DNA from 4 places in the Ethanoligenens sp. genome. Region 2 is predicted to be linked to each of the others. Evidence: riboswitches for the same ligand, from Rfam matches in the RefSeq annotation. Region 2 holds a riboswitch; each other region holds the start of a gene.

Region 1 (8,082 bases), on a different contig from region 2:
TCACGTTCCGTCAACTCGTGCCTGCGGCGTTTAAATATGCCAAAACCCTTTCGGATTCTATTGCTTCCTTTAAAGCAGCCGGTGTGGATGTAAAAGGCAACGTCACTTATCTGGAAAAAGTGCTGGGCCTGGCCAAATCCATCACTGCCAAAGCCGAAGCCCTCAAAGGCGCTACGGAAGCTGCCGGCAACCTGGAAGACAACTTCGATTCCGCGCTGGCCTATCGTGAAAAGGTTGTTTCGGCGATGGAAACCCTGCGTGAAGACATCGATACGTTGGAGCCCATCGTGCCCGCCGACATCTGGCCTGTGCCGGTCTACACGGATCTGCTTTTCAAAATATAATCTGCTTTACCAAAGCGTTACTATCATTTTTTAAAAGGGACTGTTGTAAAACGAAAGTTGAGCAACAGCCCCTTTTTTGCATTCACTAATATCTATGCACCTCATATTTCTATGCTTACCAGAAAAATTCATACGATTTTTATGTGCTTGGTCATGCCACATCCCGCGTAGTATGATATAATGAAAAGCAAACGACCGCCGCCGCGTTTTTTGCGCGGCGCAATTGAACAGCTGGAGGCTGGAACGTGACCAGAGTGGAAAATATTACCCTACGAAAATATCGACTGGTGTCTCACGATCTGCCCGCCGCATTTGACGGCACAACCATTGCGTTCCTATCCGATATCCACCATAGCAGAAGCTTTCCTCTCAAGCGCGTCAAAGAACTAGTGGCACTCACCAACAGTCTGCGCGCCGATGTGATTCTGCTCGGCGGAGATTATGTGAGCCACAGTCAGGCGCATATTCCCAATTTCTTTCGTGAAGCCGCCGCCCTTACCGCGCCGCTTGGTGTTTACGGTGTGCTTGGCAATCACGACCGCAAAACCAATGCGGCTTTATCCCAAGAATGTATGGCGCAGGCAGGCATTTGCTCACTGGACAACAAAGGGTATTGGCTGGAGAAGGACGGCGCGCGCATCCGTGTGGGTGGCGTGGGAGATCTCACCACCGCCGAGCAGGATCTTTCCCCCATGCTCGCTGAAACCCGCCCGGATGACTTTATGGTGCTTGTTTCTCATCACCCGGACTATGCTGAACAACTGCCGTTCAACCTCATTGACCTCATGCTCTGCGGGCACACGCACGGCGGTCAAGTGAGCGTGTTGGGAAAATGGGCGCCAAGCTATTTTGGACACACGCATTACAAGTTGAAATATCTCACCGGCGTGGTCAAAGATGCCGACACCACCATTATCATCTCAAATGGCATTGGCACAGTCGGGCCGCCGGTACGCATCTGCGCCGCCCCACAGATTTGGCTGATTACGCTTTGCGCCGATCAACGGCCAGTAGACGGCTGATTTTACTTGACGTTATATGCAAATTCGTCTACAATAGAATCAATCTCTTTACAGGTGCGCGGCTATTTACCGCGATAATAGGGAAACCGGTTCAAAACCGGTGCAGCCCCCGCTGCTGTGAGGCGGACTGTTTTTCCATGAGAATCCATGCGGATTCTTAGACCACTGGTCAACAAGATCGGGAAGGGGAAAAACAGGACGATGCCAAGCCAGAAAACCTGCCTGCAAAGTACGATGTGATCCTTTCGGAGGGAGAGGACAGACGTAAAAACGGCAATATTGGGATTTACCCGTTTTTCGTTACGGTCTTTTTTCTTATAAGAAAAAGGGCCGTTTTTGTTTGCCCCCTACCACAGAAGACAAAAAAGAGGAGTGGTTTGATGAAAAAAGTATTCCAAGGCTGGATTTCTGTCTGCTGCGCTTTCGCGTTGCTGTTTGTCAGTATTCCCGGTCTGTCAGCGGCAGCAGATGCACAAAACACGTTTCACCTGTGTGTTGAGGGTTCCAGCCAGACGGTGCTGAACGAAGATGTCCCTCTCACAGCGGGAGAAACATTGCAAACCGCGCTTGAGAAAGCGCTGAATCAAAATAATATCTCGTATCAACTGTCCGATTCGCAATATGGGAAATACATTGCTACCATCGGGTCAGATACACAGGCCGCCGACTATTCCACTTATTGGAGCATCTATCAAAACGGCGCATACGCGCAGCTGGGTGTCAGTTCCCTCCAACCAGCAAATGGCGACAACATTATCATCGCCTTTACCGCTTCAGACACGCTGTATCCAATAGTCACCGTCTCTCCCAGCACCCCATCCGCCTCAAATCCGTTCACGGTGACTCTGACCGCCCAAAAAACAACGTATGATGCCCAATGGAACCCCACTACTTCGACGGTTCCCGTTGCAGATGCCACCGTTACCTTTAACGGAACATCCAAAACAACGGACACTTCCGGAAACGCAACCTTTACCGCACCTGCCAACGCGGGCAGTTATGCTTATCAGGTCAAAAAAGACCGCAGCGGGCAGGCTCCCGCACTGGTTCGCATGAGCGGCAGCGTCACGGTGTCCGCCTCGTCTTCCTCCAGCAGTTCTTCCAGCCAGAGCTCCTCCTCCAGCAGTTCTTCCAGCCAGAGCTCCTCAGGCGGTAATGTTTCAACAGTCACAAGCGCCGCCGTCGCCAGCGCGTCCAAAAGCGCTGCTGATGCGCTGAAAGACGACACTTCCGACTGGACAGCCTTTGCGCTGGCACGCGCGGGATATCCCATTCCCTCTACCTATCTGTCGGAAACCACGTCTGCCATTGCTGAAAATATTGATACGTTTAAGGCATTAAATTTTGCAAAATACATTTTGGTTCTGCGCGCGGCAGGCGCCGACCCCACCAATATCAACGGCATCAATCTGGTGGATAATCTTTATAAACAGACCAACGTCGGCCTGACCGGCCTAAACGGATATATCTTTACCCTGCTTGCGCTGTCCAGCGCGGACTACACGCCGCCTGCAAACGCTGCGGTGAGCAAAACGGCGCTGGTTACCTCCATCCTTTCCGCCCAAAACACAGACGGCAGCTTTTCGCTGGCAGCAGGGCTCTCCGGCGATGTGGACATCACCTCCATGGTGCTAACTGCTCTTGCGCCCTATGCCAGTAAAATCACCGGCGTGCAAGATACAATCAACAAGGGACTCGCTTATTTGGCGGCCAACGAGCAGGCCGACGGCGGGTTTATTCCCGGCGGTGCATCTACAGAGGCATCCGAAAGCACTTCGCAGGTCATCATTGCGCTCTCCTCTCTTGGCATCGACCCTGCAACCAGCACACAGTTCGTCAAAAATGGAAAATCCCCACTTTCCAACCTACTCTCATTCTCCGTGCAGGGCGGCGGATTCTCCCATGATGCAAGTGGGGAAGTGGATACCATCGCCACACAGCAAGCATTGGATGCCTTGACTGCCTATCAGCGGTTTGAGGCAAATCAGAACACGCTCTACGACCTCCGTGATGCCCAATCACAGACGCCGTCCTCTTCATCTTCTAACACATCTACGTCGGCCTCTGGGCCTGTTGCCTCGGCGGATTCCTCCAGCGCCACCGCATCCTCTACTACAAGTACCGTAACCAACGGAACCAGCGTGGCCAATCCATATACCGGCGACAGCGAACCGGTGGGGGGTATTGTCGCCATCTCTTTGGCCGCAACTGCTATTTTACTGTTTACACGCCGCCGGAAACACTGACGCTTCTTCTTAAACAAAACGCAATTTCAACCAGAACGGCATTTCTATTGGAAATGCCGTTCTGGTTTTCTCCGCATGATTCTTGCGTATTTGCTTTTTTCGGGGTAAAATAGACAAGGCGCGTATGTAAAAGTCCACACTTTTTCCGTATGATTATCGGATACATACGCCGTCCATCACCAATCCGGTGCCGCCCGTACTGGCGAAAGGGGAATTACCCAATGCCCGCAATCATTACGCATTATCTGTTCAGCGAAATGGTCGTACCACCACTCATCCACGACATGCAATGCGCAAATGTGTATGTATGGGGTTCACAAGGACCGGACTTTTTGTTCTTTTCCCCACCCGTCCATATGCATTGGCGACTGCTCAGCCGAATCGGCAGTTTGATGCACGAACAGGACATGGAGAAAAATTTTGCTTTTATGGCGGACTGCTGTAAAAAAGCGAAAGGAAAAGAAAAAAATATCCTACTCTCCTATTTTTATGGCTTCCTGTCGCACTATATATTGGACAGCACGTTCCACCCATATGTTTATGGCTTGCAACGATATTTTAAAACGGTCTTGCCCAAAGCAAGCAACAATTATCTGCACCGGCAAATTGAAACCACGCTGGACGTCTTGTTTCTTAAACGATTCCGCAACATGACGATTCAGGATTTTTCAGTCATCAGCCACTTCCAACGCATCCCGGAATTAAATTTGGTATGCGAGATGTATCAAAGTCTGTTTGAGAGCCGGTTTAAGCAAGCTTTTCCCATTCGCGCGATTTCACACGCCTTTTTAAGCATGAAACTGGTCTACAGTTTTTTCTACAGTCCGCGCGGCTTCAAGCGGCGCGCTGTCACATTTGCAAAGCGTCTGACACAGGAAAGCCATCCGGCCATTTTTGCGCTTATCCATCCAGTGGAGCCCGGTAAGGAAATTGACTACGCCAACGAAAAGCGAGCGCTGCACGAACCCGGCAATGAGGCACTAGAACATACCGCATACGAATTGTTTGACATTGCCCGCAAAAAATTCAATACAGTTTTCCCTCTTGTCGAACAATTCTGCCGGGAAGGCGGCGGCGATTTTTCCGCCGTCACGCATGGCATTAACTTTGAGGGAAACCCGACGGTCGACTCTTTTGCATAAAGGACCACGGGTTCGATTGGGGACACGATACTGCAAGCAGATACTTTTGGCTTTTCAAAAAATCCATCTCGGCCATCTGTGCGTGCTCTGCTTAATGGGGAGCTTCTAAAAAAACAAGGGCAGACAACGGTTTCGTTGTCTGCCCTTGTTTTTTATTTTTTTACGCAATGCGTTCACATTTCGTTCAATGCGCGCTCCAGCCAGATGCTGCCAATATCTAGGGCGTTGTACAAGCCCTCTTTTTCAGTTTTTTTGATTACGCGGTCACGTACACGCACATCATTATCGGTAGAAAGCAACTGCACCTGTATGGTCCCTGCCGCGTCTACATCCTTAATTTTTGTGCGATTTTTAATCTGCATCATAATGACATATTTATCATAGATGTTCCCATAATACAACGTATCGCCGCTGCGCACCAGCGGTTTTCCTTTATATTCCAAGAACGTTTCGCCCGGCTCACTTTTTTTCGTAGCCATGCCACCTCACCCTTCCGTATTGATAGAATAAAAATGCCGTTTGCCGTACAAACATTTACATTTCATTATAACACAGTCAACATGGACTGTAAACAGCGTTACAATACATCTGTAATTTTTTTACATTTTGTATGGCTTGACAAGTGCGGCACCCTCCTTTATGATGAAAAAGAACTCCGAAGAGCAACTGACTCCATGGAGTATGCATAAAGAGCCACGGCGATTTTCTGCCGGACAATGGCAAAGGTACGCAAGTACTTTCCTGTCCCATGCATTTAAACGCAGTACAAGCGGAAAATCGACTGACGGGAACTATGCTTTGCATCAATCTATAGTAACCCTTATAAAGGAAGTGCACACCATGCGTTATGTGACCTATGCACAGCACGGATTAGAATATCCCGGCCTGTTGCACGAGCGAACCCTCTACGACTTAAATGAAGCACTTGGTCAAACCGGACAAACCGCTGTCCCCTCTCTGCGCGCCTTGATAGAAGCCGCTGCGGAAAATCCGAAGATCCTAACGGCATTACAAGCTGTTGACTTTGGGAAATGCGCTCCTGTGGAGAACGCAACACTCTGCGCACCCATTCCGCGACCCGCGCGCAATATCTTCTGTCTGGGCAAAAATTACGCGGCGCACGCTACAGAAGTCAAAGAAACACGCTTATCCGCTACCGGCATCCCGCAAACACCGATCTATTTCACCAAAACCGCCTCGCCTGCACTGCCTGCGGAAGGCGTCATCGACTGCCCGCTGGAATTGACTCAAAAACTGGATTACGAAGCAGAATTGGCTGTGGTGATTGGGAAAGCCGGAAAAAACATTCCGGCGGCGGATGCGGAATCTTACATATTTGGCTATACCATTCTAAACGACATCTCCGCACGCGACTTGCAAGCCAAACATGAACAATGGTTTCGCGGCAAAAATCTGGACACGTTTTGCCCCATGGGACCGGTATTGGTAGATAAAAGTGAACTGCCATTTCCGGTCAATGTGCAGGTGACCTGTCGTGTAAACGGTGAAGTGCGGCAAAATGCCAACACCAGTACCTTGATTTTCGACATCCCCACCATCCTAAGCGATTTATCTCACGGGTATACACTTCTGCCCGGCGACATCATCAGCACCGGTACACCGGCGGGGGTCGGCGCAGGATTTGATCCGCCGCGTTTCTTACAAGATGGTGATGTGGTGGAATGTGAAATTGAGCAAATCGGTATTCTACGCAATATTGTGCGCCGCACAGTCTAATCCGTACAACATTCTCTGCGCATTGTGGTATCCGGCATTTTAGCCGATGCTGCAGCAAGCGTATCATAAGACGCCCGCATCGAGCAAGGTTCGATGCGGGCGTCTTATTTCATGTCGTTCTGCTTTTGTCAGATATCCCGTTTGAGGAATGAGAAGTATCCACCCGCGAGGAACACCGCTGTATAAATTCCGCAGACCGCTAAGGCAAACCCTAAAGTCGCACCCGGAATAAGGCTGCCTCTCAGCACATATTGCGCAAATGTGCTGATACCGAAAGCAATGTATCTAACCCAGTCGAAGAAGATCGCCAGCGTCATGCAGATGCCGCTTCCAATCAGCAGCATGAACAGCGCCGCACCGGTGACCAGCGAGCGTGAGCGGAACAATGTTGACAGGAACAATCCAAAGATTACATAAAACAACATCGTCAGCATATCTAAGCCGTACACAGCAAGCAACTTGACAACAGCAGGGATATTCACCACCGAGCTTCCCGTCCAGAACAGTTCCTTTGCTCCCAAGTCACCAAATCCAAACAAAATACCCATCCCAATAAATTGGACAACGGCAAACACGCCAAGCAGGGTCAATGCGTACAAAATAGTGGAGGCCAGTTTCGCCGTTAAAATCTGTGCGCGGCTATAAGGTCTGGCAATCATCATCTTCATGGTGCCTTCGGTAAACTCACCCGCCACACTTGCTGCAACAAAGATGAGCGAGAACAACGTAATGACCGCAATAGACATCGGATACCCGCTCACGCTGCCCGAATCTTCCATTTTAATCATCCAACCCCAAACCGATGTCAAACCGGTTTTCGGCGGAATATTGTGCGCCAGACGATATTTAGCTTCCGCCAAATTTATTTTGTTGGAATCCAGTGACATTTTATCTATTGTGTTTTTGCTTTTTTCCGCTGCCTGCACCACAGCCGTATAAGCGGTCACTTCTTGTTGCGTCTTTTCCTTCCAGTTTGCCACATCGGTCACTGCGGTGTGCTTGGGGTTATCCTTGTTTTCCACATATTTAGACAGACCGCATAACAAGATCGCCAGCACCACCATGAGCAGCAGCATAATGCGCACTGAAATGCGCTTCCACATCTTGAAATTTTCTATTCCCACTAATTTTAAGAAACCCATGTTTATTTCCCCTCCCCAGTCAATTTCATGAAGATGTCCTCAAGCGAACCGCCCGCACGATTCTCAATTCCATAGACCGCCAGATTGTTCTCCTGCATGGCTGCAAGCACTTGCGGCACCTGTTCGCGTTTAATCTTGAGGTGTACGCCGTCTTTTTCCGCCGCTGCGGTGAATCCAGTCTCTGTTAATGCTTGCACCGCTTTTTCCGGCGCGTCGGTTTTGAGCAACATCTCGCCGTCGCCCTCCGCATTGGCAAGCTGGAGCAGTTCATCCACTGTTTTGGTCGTGATAATGCGTCCTTTGTTGATGATGCCCACGCGGTCGCACATCTGTTGCATCTCGGCGAGGATGTGACTGGAAACCAACACCGTCAACCCGGTTTCATCACGCAGTTTTCCCAACAGCTCGCGCAGGTCGTGGATACCGGCAGGGTCAAGTCCGTTGGTCGG
Region 2 (7,086 bases):
AGAATGCCGGCATGTGGATTTGGGCAGATGTCCCAATCGGCTGCTGGGCGCTTGGCGCATAAACAACGTGGCGGGGCGGATACTATGGGTAAAGAAGTGTTTGTGCGCCGTTGCAGACTTATGTTCGCCGCGTGGGGGATACGGCGCGTTTCTTTTGCCGCGGCAGAGAGAAAGAGGGAAAAATGCAGGTTAGTGAAATCATGACCACGCGTATTGTCAGTGTGGAACCGGCTTCCTCCGTGCGAGATGCCGCTTCGCTGATGAGCCGAAATAACATCGGTGCGGTGCCGGTGGTTGACAATGGTGCGGTACGGGGAATGTTGACCGACCGTGACATCGTGTTACGCTGTGTGTCAGAAAAGAAAGATGCGGATACACTGAAAGTTTCAGACATCTGCTCTCATGGGGCAGTGTCTGTGCGGCCGCAGGACCCGGTGAGCAATGCCATACACCTGATGTCGGCGGAACAGGTGCGCCGGCTTCCGGTTGTGGATAACGGCAAACTGGTAGGGATGCTGAGCTTTGCTGATATTGCGCGCGAAAAAGCGGGTATGGAAATTGCGCAATCAATCTCGGAGATTTCCATGCCTTAGTTTGCCCGGCAACAACCTAAAAAACGAGAAAAACGGGCAGGACTGTAAATAGTCTTGCCCGTTTTGCAATTGTGGTATTTATTGTGGTGTTTGCAGTATCAATGCTGCAGGTAGTTTGGCATATGGATGGGGTGGTGATTGATCAAAAAGATTTTAAATGGCTTTCCCAATTTGATACAACAACCGAGCGCATGGCGAGTCCCTTTTGACTGACCGTCCCAAAACGCGAGAACACAATCTGCTTTTTCTACAATGTCGATATTGCGCACGAGAGGGGCTGAACGCCCGTAGCGTTGGTAGCGGGGACGGATGCAGGTGTGTTTTACACCCAGTTCCGCGGCGGCCCGTTTAGCCAGTGTGTCCACCCCGTGCGCACCTCCGGTGATGATCTGCGAGCAACCTCTGGGCAATTGCCGGAGAATCATGTCGTACGTTTCTTCCCCCGCCTGGCGGGAGCCAATAACAGCAACCTTCAAGTCATAACACCGCCTTGTAAAAAAATGAAAGTCTGGCTATATGGGGCCTCATTTTAGTGGTGAAAGTCAAGCCTGTTTTGGCTGGAATGCAGGGCATACGGTAAATATTCCTGTGCGTTTTGCCGTGCAAACCAGTAGCCTGTCTCGAAAATCCGTCGATTTTCTATTTGAAATGAGGCCTAACCACCGCCAAGACTATAGTATCATTCCGGCGGGCAAATGTAAACACTTTAGAGTGCCTTTCCCAGCAGGTGCAGATATTGCATCTGATATCCGTCTTCATTGCGGAAAGATTAAAAACGATGGTTTTGTATTTTAATGATGAAGAATGGGTAGGGATGTCGGATGAAGAAATTTTTGCGTGCGGCTGTTGTACCAATCGGCATGGTGATGTTTTCCATATTGTTTTGCGGTATTTTGTTTGCCAGAGAAATTCCGGGTACATTGCAGGTACGACAAGGGCAGCGGCTTCAATTTGCCGGTCTGCCGCTTTCTGCCCAGCAAGGTGGGGCGGTTAGCACCGACCGTTCTCTCCAGACAGGCGCGTCGTATACCACCGATATTCGATTGCTGGGCCTGATCGAAGTGAAAAAGGTGCAGGTTCAGGTGGTTCCCACATGTGAGGTGACGCCGGACGGGGAGCCGTTCGGAATTAAACTATATACCGAGGGCGTGATGGTTATAGGTGTGGCCGATGTGGATACGGCTGCTGGAAAAGAGTCTCCGGCATCCGCAGCGGGTATCCGTAAGGGTGATATCTTGATTGCCATCAATGGAAAAACCGTGAATTCGAATAATGAGGTGGCTGACCGCTTTGCAAAATCCGATGGTGTGGACTGCACGCTGAGCATGCGTCGGAACGGCGTCGCTTTTCAAACACGACTGAAACCGCTGCGGAGCGTGGCAGATGGCCAGTATAAGGCGGGGCTTTGGGTACGCGACAGCACAGCGGGTATAGGAACCATCACGTATTATGACCCGAAGAGCGGTGTTTATGGTGGACTGGGTCACGCTGTGTGTGATGTGGACACAGGCAAGATGCTGCCGTTGTTGGAAGGTGAAGCGGTAGGCAGCACCATCACCGGTGTGGAAAAAGGTACAAAAGGCAGAACCGGGGAATTGGTGGGTACCTTAGCCGATGCACGTCTGGGCAGCTTGCTTATCAATGGCAATACTGGGGTCTATGGCGTTCTCACGCAGCAACGTGCGGGCAAAAAATACCCAGTGGCCATGCGTCAGCAGGTGCATACAGGCAAGGCAGTTTTGCTTGCCACACTGGATACATCGGGCCCGCGTGCATATGCGGTACAAATTGAACAGGTAAGGTATGGCAGCAGCAGTGCTGAACACAACATGGTGGTGCGTGTAACTGATCCGGCACTCATAGCCCGCACAGGGGGAATCGTGCAGGGAATGAGCGGCAGCCCGCTCCTACAGGACGGTATGTTTGTAGGCGCGGTCACGCATGTGTTTGTGAACAATCCGGAAAAAGGGTATGCGATTTTTGCGGAAAACATGATGCAAACGGCGCAAACGCTTGAAGTGCGGCAGTGAAAAGGTGTATGATTGATTTGGCAGCAAAAGTCGAGCCTTTATGGGGGAATACGACGAAATAAGTGTATTTATGACACGAATTGTACTGTTTACACGTTTCTGAGTGGCTGCGATGAACAAACAAAGGCGTTTCGATATTGCCTATTCTCCCCTCCCAAGTAGCAAATGAGTGTATAGAAAAGAGGAAAATTTCCAAAAATTTCAAAAAACACGCATAAAGGACTTGAAAAATATGGAATTTAATGGTATTTTATAACTATATTATTTAGGGGGGAACCGTCAGAATGGATAAGAAATTGAAAGTATTGGTTGCAGATAACAGCGCAGAGATGGGGCAGGTTTGTGCCGCAACGTTGCGTACTTATGGCATGGATGTTGTAACAGTTGCAAAGGATGGACAGGAGGTTCTTGACAGTTTACAGGGAGAGGCGCCGGAAGTGGTTCTGATGAATGCCTTTATGACGCGTATTGATGCGATTGGTGTGTTGACAGCCATACAGAGAATGAATCTTGCATCCAAACCCGTTATGATTGTCATGTCCACGGATAACAATGGTGCGATCAGTGCGCAGGTAATGGAGGCAGGCGCGGATTATTTTTTCCCAATGCCGTTTGATCACGACTTGTTGGCTGAGCGGATTAATCAATTGGCCGGAGGAAAAAAAGAGTTTCAGGGGTCGCCTGCCAAGCAGGTAGAGATGATGTATGACTCCACACAGGACGTTGAGATCATTGTTACTAAGATTTTTCATCAAATCGGTGTGCCGGCGCACATCAAGGGATATCATTATTTGCGCGAGGCAATTATGATGGCAATCCATAATATAGATATTATAAATTCCATTACCAAGCAGCTTTACCCATCCGTCGCTAAAAAATATGGGACGACATCGTCACGCGTGGAGCGGGCCATTCGGCACGCCATTGAGGTTGCGTGGGATCGTGGAGATGTGGATATCCTCAATTCATATTTTGGTTACACTATTCACAATAGCCGCGGCAAGCCTACCAATTCGGAATTTATCGCCATGATTGCAGACAAACTGCGGTTGCAGCTGCATATCTCTTAAAAGGCTTATCTATACGGAATTTGTTTATGGGTGTCCATAGCGACCAATTTTCTTGTTTTAAATGGGCGTAGGGTATCATAGTTACGAATAAATCCATCCCAATCTACAAATTCTTCTGTTGGTTAAGTAGCTTGTCTACCTACTAATGGGAGGATTTTTCATGTACGAAACGGACTGCCAAATGGCAAGGATCCACGATATCCTTCATCGGCGCAACCTGCTTTGATAGACGGATATCTCCCTCCACTGGAATTTATGCGTGCGTTCTTTGCAAATTGCACCGCAGCGTAGCTGGCTGCAACTGAAAAATGCATGACACTATCAGAGCTTCCCTAAATTTCCCAAAAACCGAAACATCGTCTTTCCTTTCGGCAAGGTTTGTAGTATACTGAATAAAAGCCAAATAAAATCCAAAACACAATAAAATAACGCATAAAAAACAGGTGCCGGAGGATGGTTTCCATCGTTCCGGTGAAAAGATAAGTTGGGTGAAAATCCCACGCGGTCCCGCCGCTGTAATGCTGAGTCCACTCAAATACACCACTGGGTTATCCCGGGAAGGTTGAGCGGACGATGATGCTGAGTCAGAAGAACTGCCTGTTTTTTGTACCATAAAATCTACGAGCGATAGAGGGGGTACAGTGATGAACAGGTCACGGTATAGGAACACCTCTTAGCATTTATGTTAAGAGGTGTTTTTTGTGAGTTTTCAGTGTTTTTCATACAAGACCAAAGTAACGAAAACAGATTAAGAGGAAAGATAAAAATGCATATTGAAGACGGTATTCTGTCCCCACAGTCCAGCATCATATATTATGCAGCCACGGCGGCATTGCTTGCGCCGGCCATTTTGCAAATCAGAAAAAGAGTCAAGGATGATCCTTATTATAAGCCTTTGATCGCCATGACGGGCGTAGCGGTATTTGTCATTTCCGCCATGCATCTGCCTGTTCCGGTCACGGGATCATGTTCACATCCCTGTGGCACGCCGTTGGCCTCCATCGTCATCGGGCCTTTCGCTACCATCTTGGTTTCTGCGATTGTATTGTTTTTTCAGGCGATTTTTCTCGGGCACGGAGGCATCACAACCATTGGTGCGAACACCATGTCCATGGGGGTGGCAGGCACTCTTTCGGGTTATCTGATTTGGGCGCTCTTCCGCCGGTTCCGTGCGCCGATCTGGCTGGCGGCGGCTCTGGCAGGTTTTGTAGGTGATCTTATCACTTATCTGGCCAGTGCGCTGGAACTGGCCATTGACCTGCACGGCCACGTTCCGCTGGTAAAGCAATGGATGATTTTCTTTATGGGCTATGGCCCGACCCAACTGCCGCTGGCCATTGCAGAAGCCGCCTTTACGGCTGTCGTGTTACAGGCCATGGTCGGACGGCGCCCGGATTTGCTCCCCCACGTTTTGAAGGACAATGTAAAACTGAAAGGAGCGAAAAACAGTGCAAACGCGTGAGAAATCGCAGTCTAAAAACAAGATCCAGTTATTTGACGGCTTCACAAAGGTTTTGCTGTCGGTTATGTTCGTTATACTTATCTTTATTTTCATTTCCGGAAAGTACATGGCGGCTCACGGTTCAGAGGCCGGCGGCACGGATGACAAGGTCAATACCATGGCAAGTTCCGATCACCATCCGTTCGCGGAACTGCCTGGTGATGCGCAGGTGGGCGCTTTTTCTGTTGCCAATTTCTTTGCGGGCCTGATCGTAGGGCATCATTGGGAGAAGTTGTTCGGCAAAAACAGGGAGAACGATACAGATGACACCGACAATGAGCCTGAGAAGCAGGAAGTGTAAGAATGGAACTCGGTTTTTTTAAATCGCTTGACAGCCGTGATACACCCCTAAACCGGCTTGACGGGCGGTTAAAAACAGTATTTTTTTTGCTTCTGACCATCATTGCCGCCATCGTCCGCCATTGGTATCTGGCGCTCGGACTCTGGCTCGCCGCTCTGGCGGCATACAGCACGCTTAAACTTTCCTGGCACCCCCTTGTTCATCGGCTGCTTATGCCCTTTAGCATCGCGTGGCTGGTTTTTCTAAGTGTCATGTTCACCAACGGAAACCATCCGCTTTGGACGATTCTGGAGTATCCATTTTCTCTGGTCGTTTACCGCGAAGGGCTTGCACTTGGTTTTTTGATGATGCTGCGGATTATGGCGGCTGTGACAATGGCCAGCCTGCTCTCTTTCAGCACGCCGATGGCGGAGATTCTTGAAACGCTGCGGTCGATTAAAATACCGGACATCATGGTGGATATCGCCGAATTGATGGCTCGCTACGTATTCGTCCTTGAAGAAACCGCACACAATATGAGCAGGGCTCAAGTGAGCCGGACGACCTGCCAAATATCATGGATGGACAGGATACGCAATACTGGGGCTGTCGCTGGATATGTGATGGTGAAAGCGTTTGACCGCAGCATCAAGATCTACAATGCCATGTTGGCACGCGGTTACAGCGAAGAAAATCCGCCCACGCCTTATTTCAATTCTTCGATTTCTTCCGCGGATATCCGCAAGGGCGCGGTGATGATGACAGTTCCCGTCGCCGTTCTGCTGGTGAACTATTTGGTTTGATCCTGTTATCCCTTTAAAAAGAGAACAATGTCAAACCGTTCTCGGGCCGCAGGTGCTGAAGTGCCCACATGGTCAATACAATTTTCCATTTTTAAAGGGATATGAACGGAGGTGAAAAAGATGGCTCTTGTGGATGTAAAAAATGTTAGTTATGTCTATGCGGATGGGCATCAGGCGCTGGAAAATGTAAGCCTGCAAATTGAAAAGGGCGAACGGGTTGCAGTTCTCGGACCAAACGGCGCAGGAAAATCCACGTTGTTTCAACTGTTAAACGGCCTGCTACAGGCCACGTCGGGCACAGTTTCGATTGATGGGCTGCCGGTGGAAAAAAAGAATCTGTTTCAAATCCGGTCAAAAGTGGGTATGGTTTTTCAGGATTCAGATGATCAGCTGTTCAATTCTTCCGTTCGTCAAGAGGTGGCGTACGGTTTGATGAACATGCACATCACCGGCAAAGAATTGGAGAAAGCGGTGGATTGGGCGCTGGACGTCGCAGGCATTGCAGGCTACGGCTCTAAAAGCCCGAATAATTTAAGCGGCGGTGAGAAAAAACGGGTAGCACTCGCAAGTGTGCTGGCGATGAAACCGGAGGTTCTTGTGCTGGACGAGCCCACGGCCGCACTTGATCCGCATGGCGTCAGCAATCTGATTCGTCTGCTCAATACAATCAATAAGGAACTGCATATCACTTTGATTTTTGCTTCGCATGACGCCGATATGGTGCCGCTCCTTTCAGACCGCGTCTATCTGATGGATTCCGGTAAAATTCTGACATATGGGACCACTTCCGAAGTTTTCGGCCAAAAAGA
Region 3 (8,082 bases), on a different contig from region 2:
CCCCTTGGCTCCATGCCAGACCGATAAAGCGCTCCGCGTCGGTCTCTTCTGTTTGGGAAAACAACACCTCACGTACATAACGAAATTTTCCGCTCTTTTTCAAGTTTTCGAGATGTTTGTTTTTATCCCAATGCTTATACCGATCTTTCGTTTTATGGTTCTCTGCGTGCATCCGATGTAACACATCAAACAACTCTTCGTACGCTTTCTCCGCCTCCCAGTGACAGACTGGCGGCCAATCGCAATCAAAGGCGGAAAAAATACCGCCGGTTTTTAAAACCCTTGCGATTTCCGGAATGGTTTTATCGGGGTCCATCCAATGAAAGGATTGGGAACAAGTCACCAAATCCGCACTGTCATCCGGCAAACCGGTCTGGTCAGAGAACGCATGGATATACCGAATAGAAGAGTCACTTGCCGTGCGGTTTTGTGCAATGGAGAGCATCGCATCACTGGGCTCGACCCCTATAATATTGGCCGCGTATCCCGACCATCCGGCTGTAGATAACCCGGTTCCACAGCCAATATCGACCAGGACGGACGGCTGATGTCCGAGGTATTGCAGGAGGATGGAACGAACCTCCAAGGGTAAAGCCGGGCGCACCTGATCGTAAAAATCAGCAAATTTCGAAAAACGATCCGCATTCTGATGTGCGATTTCCAAAGTTAACAGATCCTCTCTGGTTTGTTTTCCTTTATTATAGTTGGAATGTGGTAAAAGTCAACGGCATAGATAAAATGCCCCGGTATGTGAACCGCACCGCAGAATCATAGCACTGTTGAAATTTTTGTGGTTATAATAGTATCATAAACCAATTGACATTTTGCTGAAAGGGCATATGATATAGGTAACAACTAAATACAGCAATACGGTTGCATCAACCATGCATCAATAGGGAATACGGTGAAAAACCGTGACAGCCCCCGCTACTGTGAGAAGGACAAAGCCTCTTTTGCACCACTGGGAAACCGGGAAGGATGAGGCGGCGGATGAATTTAAGTCAGGAGACCTGCCGTATTGCGTAGATATAATGTCTTTCGGTGGGAAAGAATTATGTAGCGTCGAAATATCTCCACACACCAGCAAGCGTGTGGGATTAGGCATACATGACCAGACTGCCGGATACAGTCTGGTTTTTTCTGTGCACCGATGTAAAATAGGTTGTTGATAACGTGAAATCAAGCATGTATTTGTTAACGGAGTTGGAGAGTAAAAATGATGCCATATTTTGATCAGGAACCACTTGTGATTGGTGATTTGGTAATAAAGACCCCTGTTGTGCAGGGCGGGATGGGTGTGGGCGTTTCCCTTGCAGGGCTGGCCTCCGCTGTGGCAAACGAAGGCGGGCTGGGTGTCCTTTCTGCGGCGGCGGTCGGCATGGTGCACAAAGCCGGCTTTAGTGTACAAGATAATATTGCCGCGGTAAAAGAAGAAATCCGCCGTGCCCGAGGAAAAACCCAAGGGGCTCTGGGCATCAATATTATGGTGGCACTTAGTGATTTCGGGGAAATGGTAAAGGCCTCCATCGAAGAAGGAATCGACGTTATTTTTGCAGGGGCAGGGCTGCCGCTCAATTTGCCTTCGTATATACGGGAAGGATGTAAAACCAAATTGGTGCCGATCATCTCGTCTGCGCGTGCTGCAAAAGTCCTTACCAGACGCTGGCAGGAAAAATATGCGTATACGCCGGATGCGTTTGTGGTTGAAGGCCCTATGGCTGGCGGTCACTTGGGATTTCATCGGGATCAAATCGACAATCCGGCGTATCGGTTGGAAAATTTACTGCAGGAAGTTCTGCAAGCCATTCATCCGATTGAAATGCATGTGGAGCACAAGATTCCAGTTATCGCGGCAGGCGGGATTTTCAGCGGGGCGGACATCAAACGGTTCTTCCATTTAGGCGCATCCGCTGTGCAAATGGGTACGCGGTTCGTCGCTACAGATGAATGTGATGCAGACATCGCTTTTAAACAAGCCTATGTAAATTGTAAAAAAGAAGATATCGGGATTATTCAAAGCCCGGTTGGAATGCCTGGACGCGCCATTATCAATAGCTTTCTCCGTGATGCCGAGCAAGGAAAGAAGCACCCGGCGGATTGCCCGTTTCATTGTATCGTAACCTGCAAGCAGCAGCAAAGCCCGTACTGTATTTTCAAAGCGCTCATCAGTGCGTGCAGAGGTAAATTGGCCAACGGCTTTGCTTTCGTTGGGGCCAATGGATACAAAGTAAACGAGATCGTATCAGTCAAAAAATTGTTTGAAACACTATCGCAGGAGTACCGGCAAGCTACCGTGCTGCAGGAGAAAGAGACGGTTACGGCCACGATCGTCCCGTGAAAGGGCGATCAAGCGTGAATCAATTTGCCGCTGTGATTTGCAACGGGAAACAGGGTATTTTTTTGCGGTCGCTTGTGGGGGGGTTAACGTTCAGCCGCGGTTATTTTGTTTGGCTATTTTCTCAGACAAGTCGTTTAAATACACCCAGCGGTCCATTTTGGCGTTGAGCTCTGTTTCAAGCGCTTTCTTTTTTGCAATCAGTTCAGGCAATATGACATAGTTGCTCGCTTCTTTGAGGATTTCAAGATCTGCCGCTGCAATTTGTTTCTCCAATTTAGCGATTATATCGTCGATCTGGTCATATTCACGCTGCTCGTTGAATGAAAATTTCAACTTGGCGGGATGGCTGGGTCGATTTGTCTTTGACTGATTGGCTGCTATTTTCGGTTTCTTGGGCGGATCTGATTCTTTAATTGCCATATAATCTGAAAAACCGCCTACATAATCACGGATGTGACCGTCCTGTTCAAAGGCAAAAATGTGTTCCACAACTTTATCAAGAAAATAGCGGTCATGTGAAACAACGATTACTGCGCCTGAAAAATCCTGCAAATAGTTTTCCAGAATGGTAAGGGTCTCAATGTCTAAGTCGTTTGTAGGTTCATCGAAAAGCAAAACATTTGGCGCCTGCATGAGAATCCCGAGCAGATATAATCTGCGGCGTTCGCCTCCTGAGAGTTTGCCGATGGGCGCATACTGTGAATCAGATGTAAATAGAAATTTCTCAAGCATCTGGGATGCGGTCAGCGTGCCTTCCGGCATTACGACCTCGGCGGATATGTCCTTGATATAGTCTATTGACCGCATATTCAAGTCCATTTCCTCACACTCCTGTGAGAAATAGCCGATTCGCACGGTTTCGCCTATGGTGACCAGACCGCTGTCGGCAGCGATCTTTCCGGTTATGATTTTTAAAAATGTGGATTTTCCGCAACCGTTTGCGCCAACGATTCCAATGCGGTCGTCGCGCAGCAGATTATATGAAAAATCGCGTATCAGCTGACGGCTGCCATAGTGCTTGGAGATGTTGCTGATCTCAATGATTTTTTTACCGAGTCTTGCACTCATGGAATTCATTTTCAATTTTTGCTGCTCAAGGTCAACGGTTTGCTCATTGAGTGCTTCAAAGCGTTCTACGCGGAAACGCTGTTTGGTACCGCGTGCGCGCGGACCTCGCTGAATCCATGCCAGCTCCTTTTTGAGCAGGCTCTGCCGTTTCCGTTCACTTGCAACCGCCATGTCTTCCCGTTCTACTTTCAGTTGCAGGTACTTGGTGTAGTTTGCATGATAGGTATATAAATTTCCTTTTTGTAGTTCAACAATCTGGTTTGTAACGCGGTCAAGGAAGTACCGGTCATGTGTCACCATCAATATTGCGCCGGTATAGCGCGCAAGATAGCGCTCAAGCCAATCGACCATATCGTTGTCCATGTGGTTGGTTGGTTCATCCAGAATCAGTATTTCCACGGGCGTCACCAGTGCGCTTGCCAGAGACACGCGCTTTTTCTGTCCGCCGGACAGTTGACTGACCAGCCCGTCGAAATTGGTGATACCCAGCTTTGTCAGAATGGCTTTGCATTCATATTCTTTTGATTCACGCTGTTGTTCGGAGATACCCCGCAGCACCTGGCTTAATACAGTGACACCGTCCTCAAAAATCGGGTTTTGTGGCAGATAGCCTATGCGCACGTTGCCGGGTTTGGTAATGGTTCCGCTGTCCGGCATTTCTAATCCCGCGATGATTTTGAGCAAGGTGGATTTTCCCGTGCCGTTTGTTCCGATTACGCCGATTTTATCCCCGGTGTTGATGCCGAACGTAACATTGTTTAATATTATTTTTTCACTATAGCTCTTGCTTATTTTTTCCGCAGTTAACAGCAGCACAATTTTATCCTTTCGCTTTGCGGCGATTGATCGCGTGATCTGTCGCGCAGAAATAAATGGTCGTAGCCGATCGTGTCCAGAAGCTGGGTTCCAGTTTTGAGCAGCTTACTTTTTAAAGCACGACGGTGATAACCAGTGGATTTTGTTTGGTCGAACCCGCTTGGTCGCTAAAGACGAGTATAACATATACGTTACGGAAAAGAAATATACAACATTGACAGGGGAAATCTGGTTTGCTATGATACTGTTTGCATAGTTAAATAGAAATATAGAAACTGAATCTGTTTATATCGGACCAATTGATCGGATTTTATAATTCTATTGCATCATTAGAAATGACGGTGAAAACCAACAATTAAGAAGCGCACACAAATGGAGATGGATACATTTTGGCTTTCATTACGGTACTTACGCAGGTCTTGATGGTGTTTGCGCTGATGGCCGTGGGAGTGCTTTCCAATCGGCTGCATTTTTTGCATGATGACGCTGCACGGGATATTACGAAGATATTAATTTATTTTGTTTCGCCCTGTGTGATTTTGCGGGCGTTTGACCAGCCGTTTTCCCGTGCGCGCGCATCCGGACTTTTGGTGTCGTTCGGCGGTGTGATGGCCCTTTTTGTGCTGTCGATTATAGCCGCACGGCTGATTTTCCGTCCTCGGATGATACCGGATGCGGACCGCAGGCGGGTGTTGGAATTTGGCACCGTATATTCAAACGCGGGTTTTATGGGTGTGCCGCTATTACAAGCTGTAATGGGTGCACAAGGGATTTTTTATGGTACACCCTATCTGGCGGTATTCAATCTGTTCTGCTGGACACATGGGTCTTCTCTCTACGAAGGGAAACCTGATAGAAAGACGGCTTGGAAAATTCTGTGCAACCCGAACATCATTGCGATTGCGGCCGGACTCGCCATGTTTTTGTGTGCGGTGCGGCTGCCATCGCTCGTCTCTATGGGCATTGGATATCTTTATAATCTCAACACCCCCCTGTCGATGATTGTCATTGGAAATAGCCTTGCAAGGCTTCACCCGCGCACATTGCTTGCGGATAGAAGTATTTGGCCGGGTGTTCTCATGCGCAATCTTTCCATTCCTCTTGCGGCGTTCGTAGTGTTTCGAGTCACCGGCTTGCCGCGAGCAGTGTGGATGCCGACTATCCTGCTCTCGGCTTGTCCGGTCGCCGGCTATTGTGTGCTGTTTGCCGGCGTGCACGGTAAAGATACAGCGTTTCCTACCAGGATGATGGCCCTCTCCACGTTGCTTTCAGTGGTAACCATTCCACTTGTGGTGGGCCTTGCGGCGCTGTGACGATGCCGAACAGGCGATAGTGCCTTTATCATCTTTAAAACGGTTTTTGAGCGATGGCAATGTTATTTGACGAAATTCGACAATTTATTCGGGTAGCTATCGTCACTTTACATGTGGATATTCTTCTGGAGAAACTATATAATTTTCATAGGTGAATCTAAATAAAAATGACACGGCTGCCAACGCATGGTCTGATGAACATGCGCTATTGGAGTGCAGACTCATGCAAAGACTGGATAGTCAGGTTGCCGTGCAAAAAGCCATGGCGTCTTGCTGTGGCTTTTTGTTTTACCGGATTTTATTTAAAGGAATGGGATCCAATCAGATGTATTGCAGGATGAAATGTGCGGCGTGCCTTGAACAGAGTGGCTCTATCAGGGGAAAGCACAATACAGGAGACTGATGCAGCTTTCAGACAGCAATCATCATGCGAGAATCAACCGATAAGATAAGCAAATAAGGAGAGTTCGTTGTGAAAAAAGAAAAGAAAAGAACCATTTCCCAAAAAATCACTCAATCCATCATCTTCATTGCTTTATTAAGCAGCATCGTCGTCGGTCTGGTAGGAATTATCAGCTTGGCAGTTGTCGACAACGTATCCCATCAAATGTATAAGCAGAATATTATTCCGCTGACACCCTTATACAAGGCGTCTACCGACTTATCTGCAGTGCGGGTCAATTTAAGAACGCTTTTACTAAATACGGGCGATCAAAGCGATACGATCAGGGATCTCAATGCTGCGTTTACGGACATGGAACAGCAATTTGAGAATTACAGTAATAATATATCCTCAGCAAATGAAATGGAGAATTACAACCAAATCAAAAAATGCCTCTCCGAATATTCAACCATAATCAATCAGTTTGAAAAATTTATAGCTGCGGGTGATAAGACACAGGCGCAAGCGTTGATTACAAATGCTGTTACAATCGTAAACGACATGGATCGGGCTTCAACGAATGCGTTTAGTATTAACGTGAACCAGGCAGACAGTCGCTATGAGTCACAGACGGTTCTTTTTTACATTGTCATAGCGGGCATACTGGCGGTGATTGGGGTGTTTGTTTTTCTCGCTACGCGAGCAGGCAAACGTGTTGCCCGTTTTATCAGCGAGCCGATTCAAAAAGTGGTACAAGCGGCCATTTCCATCTCAAAAGGTGATTTAAAAGTAGATATAGATATTTCCACGGGCGATGAGACGGAAATTTTGGCCGATGCATTCAAAAAAATTGCCGAGTCGCTTCGCCATCTGGAGGCGGATGTGCAACGCTTGATTTCTGAAACACTGGAAGGCAGGCTGGATACCCGCGCAGACAGTACGACTCACGAAGGCAGCTACAAAGATATCATCGACGGCGTGAACAAGATGCTGGATACTGTAAAGGAGCCGCTTGATGTATCCTCCGCTTTTATCCTTAAATTAGCAGACGGTGCGCATCAAGATGACATCCCCAACGCATACAAAGGATATTTTGCGGATTTGGTCGACAATTTAAACCAAGTCAGGCATTCCATTTATATACTTGAAAACGAGTCGGCCAAACTGGCCGAGGCGGGTCTGAGCGGAAATCTGGATGTGCGGGGCGATCAAACAAAACTCAAAGGCGTTTTCGCCCAAATCATCCAGGGCGTTAACCAGACCTTTGACGCAATTAAAGAGCCGTTGGATGTGGCATCCGCTTTTGTCAGCAATCTTGCGCAAGGCCAGCACCAACCGAATATGGACAATGCCTATAAAGGCTATTACGCGGTGCTTATCGACAATCTGAATCATGTTAGGGAATAATTGGAATATTTGATTGCTGAATCCGCCAAGCTTACACAGGCCGGTTTAAGCGGCGACCTTACCGTGCGCGGGGATGTCGGCAGGCTGAAGGGCGGATTTGCCCAAATTGTTGACGGGGTCAACAAAACGCTGGATTCTATTATTGTGCCACTGGATGAGGCGGTCGCTGTGTTGGGCAAAATGGAGCAAAATGATTATACAACCCCAATGTCTGAAGAGTATCCGGGGATGCTGCACGATTTTGCTGAATCCATTAACGGCGTGCGCAGTCACCAGTTTCATATCGGCAAGATTTTAATAGAAGTTGGGAACGGAGATTTGAGTTCCCTTGAAGAGCTAAAGAAAGTCGGGAAATTCTCTGAAAACGATCGGATGACTCCCGCCTTGATTGCCATGATGCAGGCGATAAGTGACCTGATCGAAGATGTCAACATGCAGGCGGCGGCAGCCATTGATGGAAACTTGAAGGTTCGCGGTGATCAAAGCAAATTTAACGGCGGTTACAGCGCAATCATCGAAGGGATGAACCGCACCATGGAGGCGGTTGCCGCACCGATTGAAGAGTCCGCTTTGATTCTCCAGGAGCTTTCACACGGAGATCTCACCGTTAAGATGACCGGTGAATACAAGGGTGAATATAATCGAATCAAACTATCGATGAATCAGGCGATTCATGCGTTCAACGAACTGCTTTCCGCAGTCGTCATTTCGGCGGATCAAGTCGCTTCAGGTTCTCGGCAGGTTTCTGATGCGAGTCA
Region 4 (8,082 bases), on a different contig from region 2:
GAAGCAACGCAGCATGGTTCTATCGTCGCATTCGGTACCATTGCACAGCTTTTGCTTGAAAATGCCTCTTTGGATGAGATTGAAGAAGTGGTGCATTTTTGCATTTCAGTTGGTTTGCCTATTACATTGGGCGAGATTGGCGTTACTGATGCCGAGCGTGTTCATATTGCGGCTGAAAAAGCGTGCGCACCGGGTGAGTCCATCCATAATTTGCTGGGCGACGTGACACCGGATGCGCTTTATGATGCGTTGATTGCAGCCGATGTGCTTGGCAAAACCTATTTGAACGCATAAATTTTAGTAGTAGTATCAGCAATAAAAGTCATTTGCTGAAATGAATTGACCCCAAAAAGTAAATGATGATTTTTCATCAAACAGTTGATAGGGTTTACTGTCTGTGTAAAGCAGGTGGTAAACCCTTCAATTTTGTCTTGATACGGTGATGGTTGTAAATCCATTTTACTTTTTTCTGTGAAGAAATTCTTTGAAACACTGTCACGAGAATATCGTGACAGTAATGCGGGGTTGTCTATGGCGTTTGATTTTTCACCCCAAAGCGGCATCAAACATAACCAGGTATATGATTTTTGAATATTTAAGCATAGTATTTTTGTTGTACAGTATAACAGACAAAATTGATAAAATATATTGACACTAAGGCATCTCCGTGCTTAAAATAAGACCAAGCGAAAACAATTCGGTGCCTCCGTGCCGGAGGAGAATAGGGAACCGGGTGAAAATCCCGGACAGCACCCACTACTGTAACCTGTGTCGGCTGCCGCAAATGCCACTGCCGTTTGGGTGGGAAGGCGCGGCTGCAGGGCTTTAGGCCCAGCAGGAAGCCAGGAGACCTGCCGGATTTGTTTGCTCTCATCTCTGGGACTGGAGATAGGGACAATTTTTATGCAAAAAGGTTGTGTCTATTTTCTCCTACATTATTTGGAGGAAAAAATGAAAAAAACATCTGTTATCGGTTACCCGCGCATTGGCGCGAGCAGGGAACTCAAAAAATGGACGGAAGCGTATTTCCGCTGCGAACTGGAGAAACAGGAGTTGCTGCAAAATGCGGCAGAACTGCGTAAGCGGCAGTGGCGCAAGCAGCACGATATGGGTGTGGATTTTATCCCGTCTAACGACTTCTCTTTTTACGACAGCATGCTGGATACGGCTGTGCTGTTTGGCGCGGTGCCCAAACGTTTTCGGGATCTGGGGCTGGATGCGCTGGACACATATTTTGCTATGGCAAAGGGCTACCAAGGCTCACACGGAGATGTGCATGCGCTTCCCATGCAAAAATGGTTCAACACCAATTATCATTATATTGTGCCGGAAATTGAAGACGACACCTGTTTTTCCTGTGGCTCGGAAAAGCCGTTTGCGGAATTTGAGGAATCAAAAGCGGCTGCCATCCCGACACGTCCGGTGCTGATTGGACCGTTCACCTTTCTAAGGTTGGCTGAAAACCGCTCGGGCAAATCTCTTCGTGTGCTTGCAGGGGAACTTCTGCCTGTTCTCCATGAGATTCTTTTGCGGCTGACCGAGTTGGGCGCAGAATGGGTGCAGATTGACGAGCCTTGTCTTGTGACAGATCTCGCGGAAGAGGATCTCGCGCTCTTTCGCATCCTTTACAACGACCTGCTTGCCATGCCGAACCGTCCGCGTATTTTGCTGCAAACGTATTTTGGCGACGTGCGCGACAGTTATACAATGCTGGTTGATATGGATTTTGACGCGCTAGGGCTGGATTTCATCGAGGGCGTGGAGAATCTGCATCTGCTGGAGCAGTATGGATTTCCCCAAGGCAAAATACTGGTCGCCGGTGTAGTGAACGGCAAGAACATCTGGGTCAACCACTATGAACAGACGCTGTCACTGATTCATCAAATTGCGCACGTGGTGGAATCTGATCGGTTGGTGTTGGGAAGCTCCTGCTCCCTACTGCATGTGCCGTATACCGTTCAAAACGAGTCGGGTATCCCGGATGCCTATCGCGAACACCTTGCGTTCGCAGAAGAAAAGCTGATGGAACTGGCAGAGCTGGGACGGTTGTCTGACGATTCGGCGTGGGAAACGAATCCGGCTTTTTTGCACAACCGCGCCATTCTAACTCGTAAACAGGATGCAGCCTTCCGTTTTGACGATGTACGCGCGGCCGTATCCCGTCTGAAAGGCGAGGATTTTACACGCTATCCATCTTTTGAGGAACGACGGACTGTTCAAAAGGCGGCGCTGAAATTGCCGCTGCTGCCTACCACGACCATCGGTTCTTTCCCCCAAACAAGTGAGGTGCGCACCCTGCGCCGGGATTTTAAATCCGGACGTATCACGGAAGAAACATACCATGCGGCAATCCGGAAGAAGATTGCGGACGTGATTGCCTTGCAGGAAAAAATCGGATTGGATGTATTGGTGCACGGTGAGTTTGAACGCAACGATATGGTGGAATATTTCGGCGAAAAGCTTGACGGTTTCCTCTTTACAAAAAACGCCTGGGTGCAGTCCTATGGCACGCGTTGCGTGAAACCACCGATTATATTTGGAGATGTGCGGCGGTCCGCCCCCATGACTGTGGACACTACTGCATATGCGCAGAGCCTGACAAGCCGCCCGGTGAAAGGGATGCTGACCGGGCCGGTTACGATTCTGAACTGGTCGTTTCCTCGTGAAGATCTTCCACGCCGGGAAATCGCGTTCCAGATTGCATTGGCAATAAAAGCCGAGGTGCAGGATCTGGAACAGGCGGGCATCCGTATCATCCAGATTGACGAGGCTGCCCTGCGCGAAAAACTGCCTTTGCGCCGGCGCGACTGGCACGCGCAGTACCTTGACTGGGCCATTCCGGCGTTTCGTTTGGTTCACGCATCCGTAAAAGCGGAGACTCAGATCCATACGCACATGTGTTACAGCCGGTTTGAAGATATTATCCGTGATATCGACGACATGGATGCGGATGTAATTACATTCGAATCGGCCAAGTCCGATCTGTCGCTGTTGGATGTACTCAAAGAGAGCCGTTTCAAAACAGAGGTCGGTCCCGGGGTGTATGATATTCACTCACCCCGCGTACCTGATCAGGCAGAGTTCGAGAAGATCATTCGACGGCTGATTACCAAGTTGGACATTCAACGCCTTTGGATCAATCCAGACTGCGGCCTGAAAACACGTGGCATGGAAGAGACAATTCCAAGCCTGCAAAACATGGTGTGCGCGGCTGAAAAGTGCAGAAAATAAGCAGGCAGGGCACATCCTATATCTTATGCGAGTTGCTTTATGTAACGGATTCCTGTGTCGCACAGAGATAGTTGATGTATTTGGCGGATTTGTGATGTTTTGCAGGTGCGCTGGCTGGCGGCAGCCAGTGCCATGGGCGGCAGCCAGTGCCATGGGCGGCAGTGAGAAGAATATCCAGCTGGGCATTGATCTCTTCGCGAAACTGGCTGCGCAGGGTCGGCTTTATATAGGTGACGGCTTCATGACTCATCTTGAAAAGGGCGATGTGCAGGTTGTAATCCTGCGGGATTGTCTGAGCCCAATTCTTTCCGATTAAGGCCTGAGACAAAAAAATCAAGCGGCCGCCATTTTTACAATGGCGGCCGCTTGACATGCTTTGCGGATGTTATTCCACAGTAATAACCGAAACCGGGCAGCCGTCCCGTGCCTCCATAGCAGATTCCTTCACCGCTTCCGGCACATCTTCCGTATGGACTTCCGCCACGCCGTCTTCCGCCATCCGAAAGACCTCCGGGCAGACCTGCGCGCACAGTCCGCAGGAGATACACCCACTTCTATCCAATTTTGCTTTCATAAAGAGCTCCTTTTTTAGACGTTAATAAGTCGGTATCCGCTTTATTGACGCGGGAATACAACCGTAAGCAGCATTTTGAACTGCTCCTCCGCTTTTACCGCGTGAGGGATGCCGGCGGGCATGACAATGGTTTCTCCCTTGCTCACTACGTACTCCACCCCCGCAATGGTGATACGTGCCGTTCCATCCAAAACTGTCACCATTGCGTCGCCGTCGGAGGCGTGTGTGCTGATTTCCTCGTCTTTGTCAAAGGCAAAAAGTGTGATACTCACGGCATCGTTCTGCGCGAGCGTGCGACTGATAATTTGGTCGGACTGATACGCGACCAACTCGGGCAGGCAAAGCGCCTGCCGATGTTCAATGTTTTTTAAATAGGGTGCACTCATAGAGGCCGCCCTCCTTTCTGTGTCTCGCCATCATTTTGGACCTCTCCGCTTGGTCTTATACAAAAACCGAACGGTATTCTGCGAAAAACGTCTTACTGATTTCTCGGCGACTCAGTTTTCCGCATCTGTGAGGACAACATGCAATTTATACGCATTTCTAAGGTCTGCGCTTTGTATTTTCTTTATTATAACAGCTTTCACAAACCCTTTGTGTTGCATCCACAACGCAAAGCATAATATTTTCACCTGCCATGTAAGTATTGACCGTTTGGGGAAACATGCTGGACAGGTCCACCTTTGCGTGCTATGATAAATCCGAATGCGCCATTCCGTGGTACATCCGCTGATTGGGCACATCCAAATCCACGACGACCGGGGGAACTGCTATGCCGACACCACTTGAATCTTACAAAGCCGAACTGAGTTTTGCCAAAATTGATGCACTTATCGCCCATTATCAGGAGACCGGATGGGAAAATATCGCGCAGCACGATGTGCAGGCGCTGAAATATGCCGGTGTTTTTGTGCGGCCCAAAACACCAGGTTTTTTTATGGTGCGCGTCCGGGTGCCGGGCGGCATCCTTAAAGCGGGCGGTTTTTCTGCCGCGCAGATGCGTGTGCTGGCTGAGATTACCGATGAATTCGGCCGCGATGTGCTTGATCTAACCACAAGGCAGCAAGTGCAGCTGCGTTGGATTCGGGCCGACGCGGTAACGTCAGTGCTGACCCGATTAAAACAAGCGGGGATGACCACGCTGCAAACCGGATTTGATAACGTTCGGAACATCACGACATGCCCGGCTGCGGGGCTAGACGCTTCCGAGGTACTGGATACCCGCCCATTGGTGGAAGAACTGAATGCCGCAATCATCGGCAATTGGTCAGCAGCCAATCTACCGCGTAAATTTAACATCACCGTTTCGGGCTGCCGATGCGACTGCACCCACGGCGAGATCAACGACATCGCGCTGATGCCTGCGGAAAAAGACGGGGTCGTGGGCTTCAATGTTTGGGTGGGCGGCGCGCTCGGCGCGTGGGGTACGGCGCGGGCCGTGTCTCTGGACATGTTCGTGCGCCCGGACGAGGCAAAGGACGCCTGTCTTGCCATCATCGCCGTCTATCGTGAAAAGGGCGACCGCGAAAAACGCGGCCGCTCCCGTCTGAAATTTTTACTGGATGCAATGGGGATGGATGCTTTTCGTTCTGCCGTGGCGGCACGTTTGCCATATGCGGCGCACCCGGCCGGCTCGGAATGGACCGAAGTGGGTTGCCATCACGACCACATCGGTGTACATCCGCAGAAAACGGACGGTCTGGTTTATGTGGGACTGCATGTACCGGCCGGTCGGCTGACGCTGAAGCAAGCAGACGGGTTGGCACGGCTTGCAGAGGAATATGGCAATGGGGAACTGCGGCTGACGCCTGCACAGAATATTCTATTGCCCAATGTGCCGCACGCGAAGCTGGACGCGTTACTTGCCGAGCCGCTGCTCCACGAGCTTTCTCCTGCGCCGTCCCCATTCCTCAGGGGACTGACGGCTTGCGCAGGCAATACGTTTTGCGCGTTTGCACGCATTGACACCAAAGCGCGCGCATTGGAACTGGTGCACTATCTGGACGAAGCGCTCGGGCAGGATGCATTGCAGGAGGTTGGAGCGTTGGATATACATGTTTCCGGCTGCATGAACAGCTGCGCGAACCCTTGGGTCGGATCCATCGGGCTGATTGGCAAAAAAATCAAACGTGACGACGGCATGGTGGAGGCAGCGGATATCTGCCTTGGCGGTGAGCCGGGGATGCACGGCGCATTTGCCCGTCTCTGGCGCACCGACGTGCCTTTTACGGAATTGGGTTCCTTCTTGGAAGGCCTACTGCGGCGCTTTTTGCAGGAAAAGGCCGAAAATGAAGGCTTTCGCCACTGGTGCTTTCGCAGTGGTATTTTAGATAACGAGGCGTAACCCGATATCTGCTTGACATCAAACAGACTATTGCCGTAACATGAGAAAACAGGCGGCCTATCTTCCACTAAGCAGAACAGCAGAGGCACAAGCAACCTAAACAAAGTCGCTTGTGCCTCTGCTGTTCTTTAATAACTGTAAAATGAGATACTGCTTAATTTAAGAGAAGCTCTGTACGTACATATTGTACAGGTCGTCCTGAGATGGCACTGTCGTACAATTGGCTATGTTTTTCGCATGGATCGCCAAACCGGAAAATTTCTGGAATTCTTCGTTGGTAATTTTCTCTTTTTCACCAAACAGACGGTTCAACACATCGCGGAAAGCAGCGGTGTCTTCCAACCCCATGATGTTGAGCAAGTGGCGAATGGCTTCCGGTTGTTGTTTTTCTGCAAAAGCCAAAAAGGAGGCGAGTAACAGTCCGTTTGCGCGACCATGGTCGATATGATGGAAATAGGTCAGCGAGTACCCCATGCAATGGACGGCGGTGGTGCCGGTATGCGCAATCACGATGCCGGCGAGGGTTGAGGCATAGATGAGATCGGCGCGACAGCTCGCGTCAGTCGTTCCGTTAAGCAGATTGCTGAAATTCCGCACAATTTTCCGAATACTTTCCTCCGCCAGCAGATTGGTAATGGCATTGGCTTTCGTGGAGAGCATTCCTTCAATAGCATGGGAGAGTGCGTCAATCGCTGTGTTGATGGTCGTGCGCAGGGGCAATCCGCTTGTATATTTGGCATCGATCAAGGCAAGCTTCGGAAAGAGCAGCGGCGTTGCAATGCTGGTCTTGGATTGTGCCAGGTCATTGGTGAGAATGGAGTACTGTGTCACTTCCGAGCCGGTTCCAGCTGTTGTGGGCAGCAGGATGAGCGGTAAAATCTGTTGGGTATACGGCCCGGTGAACAGCATCTGGTCTGGAAGGTTCTGGCAGGCAAGCAGTGCAATGGCCTTAGATGCATCCATGGGTGAACCGCCGCCGATGCCAATGACGAAATCTGCGTTGTTCTGTTTTGCAAACGCCGCCCCCTCACGCACGTTGGCAATGGTGGGATTGGTCTCTACCTTATCAAATATGGCGAAACCGATGCCTTGTGCAGTCAATGCGTCAGTGACATCCTGCAAAGAACCGTTTGCCCGTGCCGAATGTTTGCCGGTCACAATCAGCGCTTTCGTTCCAAATTCTTTGAACAAAGAGGCATTTTTGCGAACGCAGTCCTCATCCAGCAATACGCGCGTGGGTAAAAAAAAGTGAACAGACATGGTTTTACACTCCAATTTCCGCATAATTTTCAGACAAGCATCATTATAATAGATATGTGCTTTACTCAAGTATATAAGCCAGAGATGCCATGTCAAGAATTTTTGAAATTGTTGTAGAATCGCACAACGTTTGAGGCAGATACTTGTGCGCAGCCGACAAGTACTGTTGTTTTTCGTTTTTGCTTGTGAAGATAATTAGGAAAAAACATGGAGAATACTTGGCATCAAACAAAGCAGAAGATTTCTTTTTGTGTCAACCGCACATAGACAAAGATTGTTTAAAGAAATATAATAAGGCATACCTTGTGTGACAGAGAGTGCTTTGACAGAATGCAGGCGGTGTTAAACCGACCTTGGGTGCAAAAAAGAATACGGTTCTGAAACAGGAATAGCACCATAACCATGCGCGACGATGTTGTGCCGGTTTGAGAAGACCTGTTTACATAATAAAGCAAAGACGCTGAATATATTCAGCGTCTTTTTGTTTTTTTGGTATTCTATGGTCGATCTTCTAATCATTCCAGTTGAACCGGGTGCATCGCATGGGTGGCACACAGCAATCTATCTAAAGATAATAAAAATTGGGGTGGTAAGCGCATGAGTACAGCAGATATTCAGATCTATGACGTAGGCATGACGTATACGGGGAAGAACGGAGAGCCAATTTCCGCCC

The links. Region 2 has a riboswitch for cobalamin ahead of ABF463_RS04465 (energy-coupling factor ABC transporter permease). Riboswitches for the same ligand answer to the same signal wherever they lie in the genome.
Region 1: linked by a shared signal. The riboswitch ahead of ABF463_RS09395 (DUF4430 domain-containing protein) and the one ahead of ABF463_RS04465 (energy-coupling factor ABC transporter permease) in region 2 are both predicted to bind cobalamin.
Region 3: linked by a shared signal. The riboswitch ahead of ABF463_RS02340 (NAD(P)H-dependent flavin oxidoreductase) and the one ahead of ABF463_RS04465 (energy-coupling factor ABC transporter permease) in region 2 are both predicted to bind cobalamin.
Region 4: linked by a shared signal. The riboswitch ahead of metE (5-methyltetrahydropteroyltriglutamate--homocysteine S-methyltransferase) and the one ahead of ABF463_RS04465 (energy-coupling factor ABC transporter permease) in region 2 are both predicted to bind cobalamin.

The regions. Positions count from the first base shown of each region.
Region 1 is NZ_JBDNLG010000056.1:530-8,611, reverse strand. Features, by position in the region: gene ABF463_RS09405 (glutamine synthetase III) at 1-344, shown strand, start outside; gene ABF463_RS09400 (metallophosphoesterase) at 590-1,366, shown strand; cobalamin riboswitch at 1,402-1,607, shown strand; gene ABF463_RS09395 (DUF4430 domain-containing protein) at 1,747-3,612, shown strand; gene ABF463_RS09390 (zinc dependent phospholipase C family protein) at 3,834-4,754, shown strand; gene ABF463_RS09385 (hypothetical protein) at 4,928-5,233, opposite strand; gene ABF463_RS09380 (fumarylacetoacetate hydrolase family protein) at 5,595-6,491, shown strand; gene ABF463_RS09375 (ABC transporter permease subunit) at 6,620-7,633, opposite strand; gene ABF463_RS09370 (ABC transporter ATP-binding protein) at 7,636-8,082, opposite strand, start outside.
Region 2 is NZ_JBDNLG010000017.1:32,044-39,129, reverse strand. Features, by position in the region: gene ABF463_RS04490 (CBS domain-containing protein) at 183-593, shown strand; gene ABF463_RS04485 (hypothetical protein) at 692-1,069, opposite strand; gene ABF463_RS04480 (hypothetical protein) at 1,110-1,388, shown strand; gene spoIVB (SpoIVB peptidase) at 1,415-2,623, shown strand; gene spo0A (sporulation transcription factor Spo0A) at 2,908-3,693, shown strand; cobalamin riboswitch at 4,118-4,309, shown strand; gene ABF463_RS04465 (energy-coupling factor ABC transporter permease) at 4,460-5,155, shown strand; gene ABF463_RS04460 (hypothetical protein) at 5,142-5,495, shown strand; gene cbiQ (cobalt ECF transporter T component CbiQ) at 5,498-6,277, shown strand; gene ABF463_RS04450 (energy-coupling factor ABC transporter ATP-binding protein) at 6,398-7,086, shown strand, end outside.
Region 3 is NZ_JBDNLG010000008.1:43,277-51,358, forward strand. Features, by position in the region: gene ABF463_RS02335 (class I SAM-dependent methyltransferase) at 1-664, opposite strand, end outside; cobalamin riboswitch at 854-1,033, shown strand; gene ABF463_RS02340 (NAD(P)H-dependent flavin oxidoreductase) at 1,217-2,338, shown strand; gene ABF463_RS02345 (ABC-F family ATP-binding cassette domain-containing protein) at 2,429-4,222, opposite strand; gene ABF463_RS02350 (AEC family transporter) at 4,612-5,535, shown strand; gene ABF463_RS02355 (MCP four helix bundle domain-containing protein) at 6,008-7,324, shown strand; gene ABF463_RS02360 (methyl-accepting chemotaxis protein) at 7,325-8,082, shown strand, end outside.
Region 4 is NZ_JBDNLG010000028.1:18,319-26,400, reverse strand. Features, by position in the region: gene ABF463_RS06180 (glycerol dehydrogenase) at 1-294, shown strand, start outside; cobalamin riboswitch at 682-874, shown strand; gene metE (5-methyltetrahydropteroyltriglutamate--homocysteine S-methyltransferase) at 952-3,231, shown strand; gene ABF463_RS06170 (hypothetical protein) at 3,326-3,547, shown strand; gene ABF463_RS06165 (ferredoxin) at 3,617-3,805, opposite strand; gene ABF463_RS06160 (cupin domain-containing protein) at 3,847-4,191, opposite strand; gene cobG (precorrin-3B synthase) at 4,578-6,149, shown strand; gene ABF463_RS06150 (iron-containing alcohol dehydrogenase family protein) at 6,309-7,409, opposite strand; gene ABF463_RS06145 (ABC transporter ATP-binding protein) at 8,007-8,082, shown strand, end outside.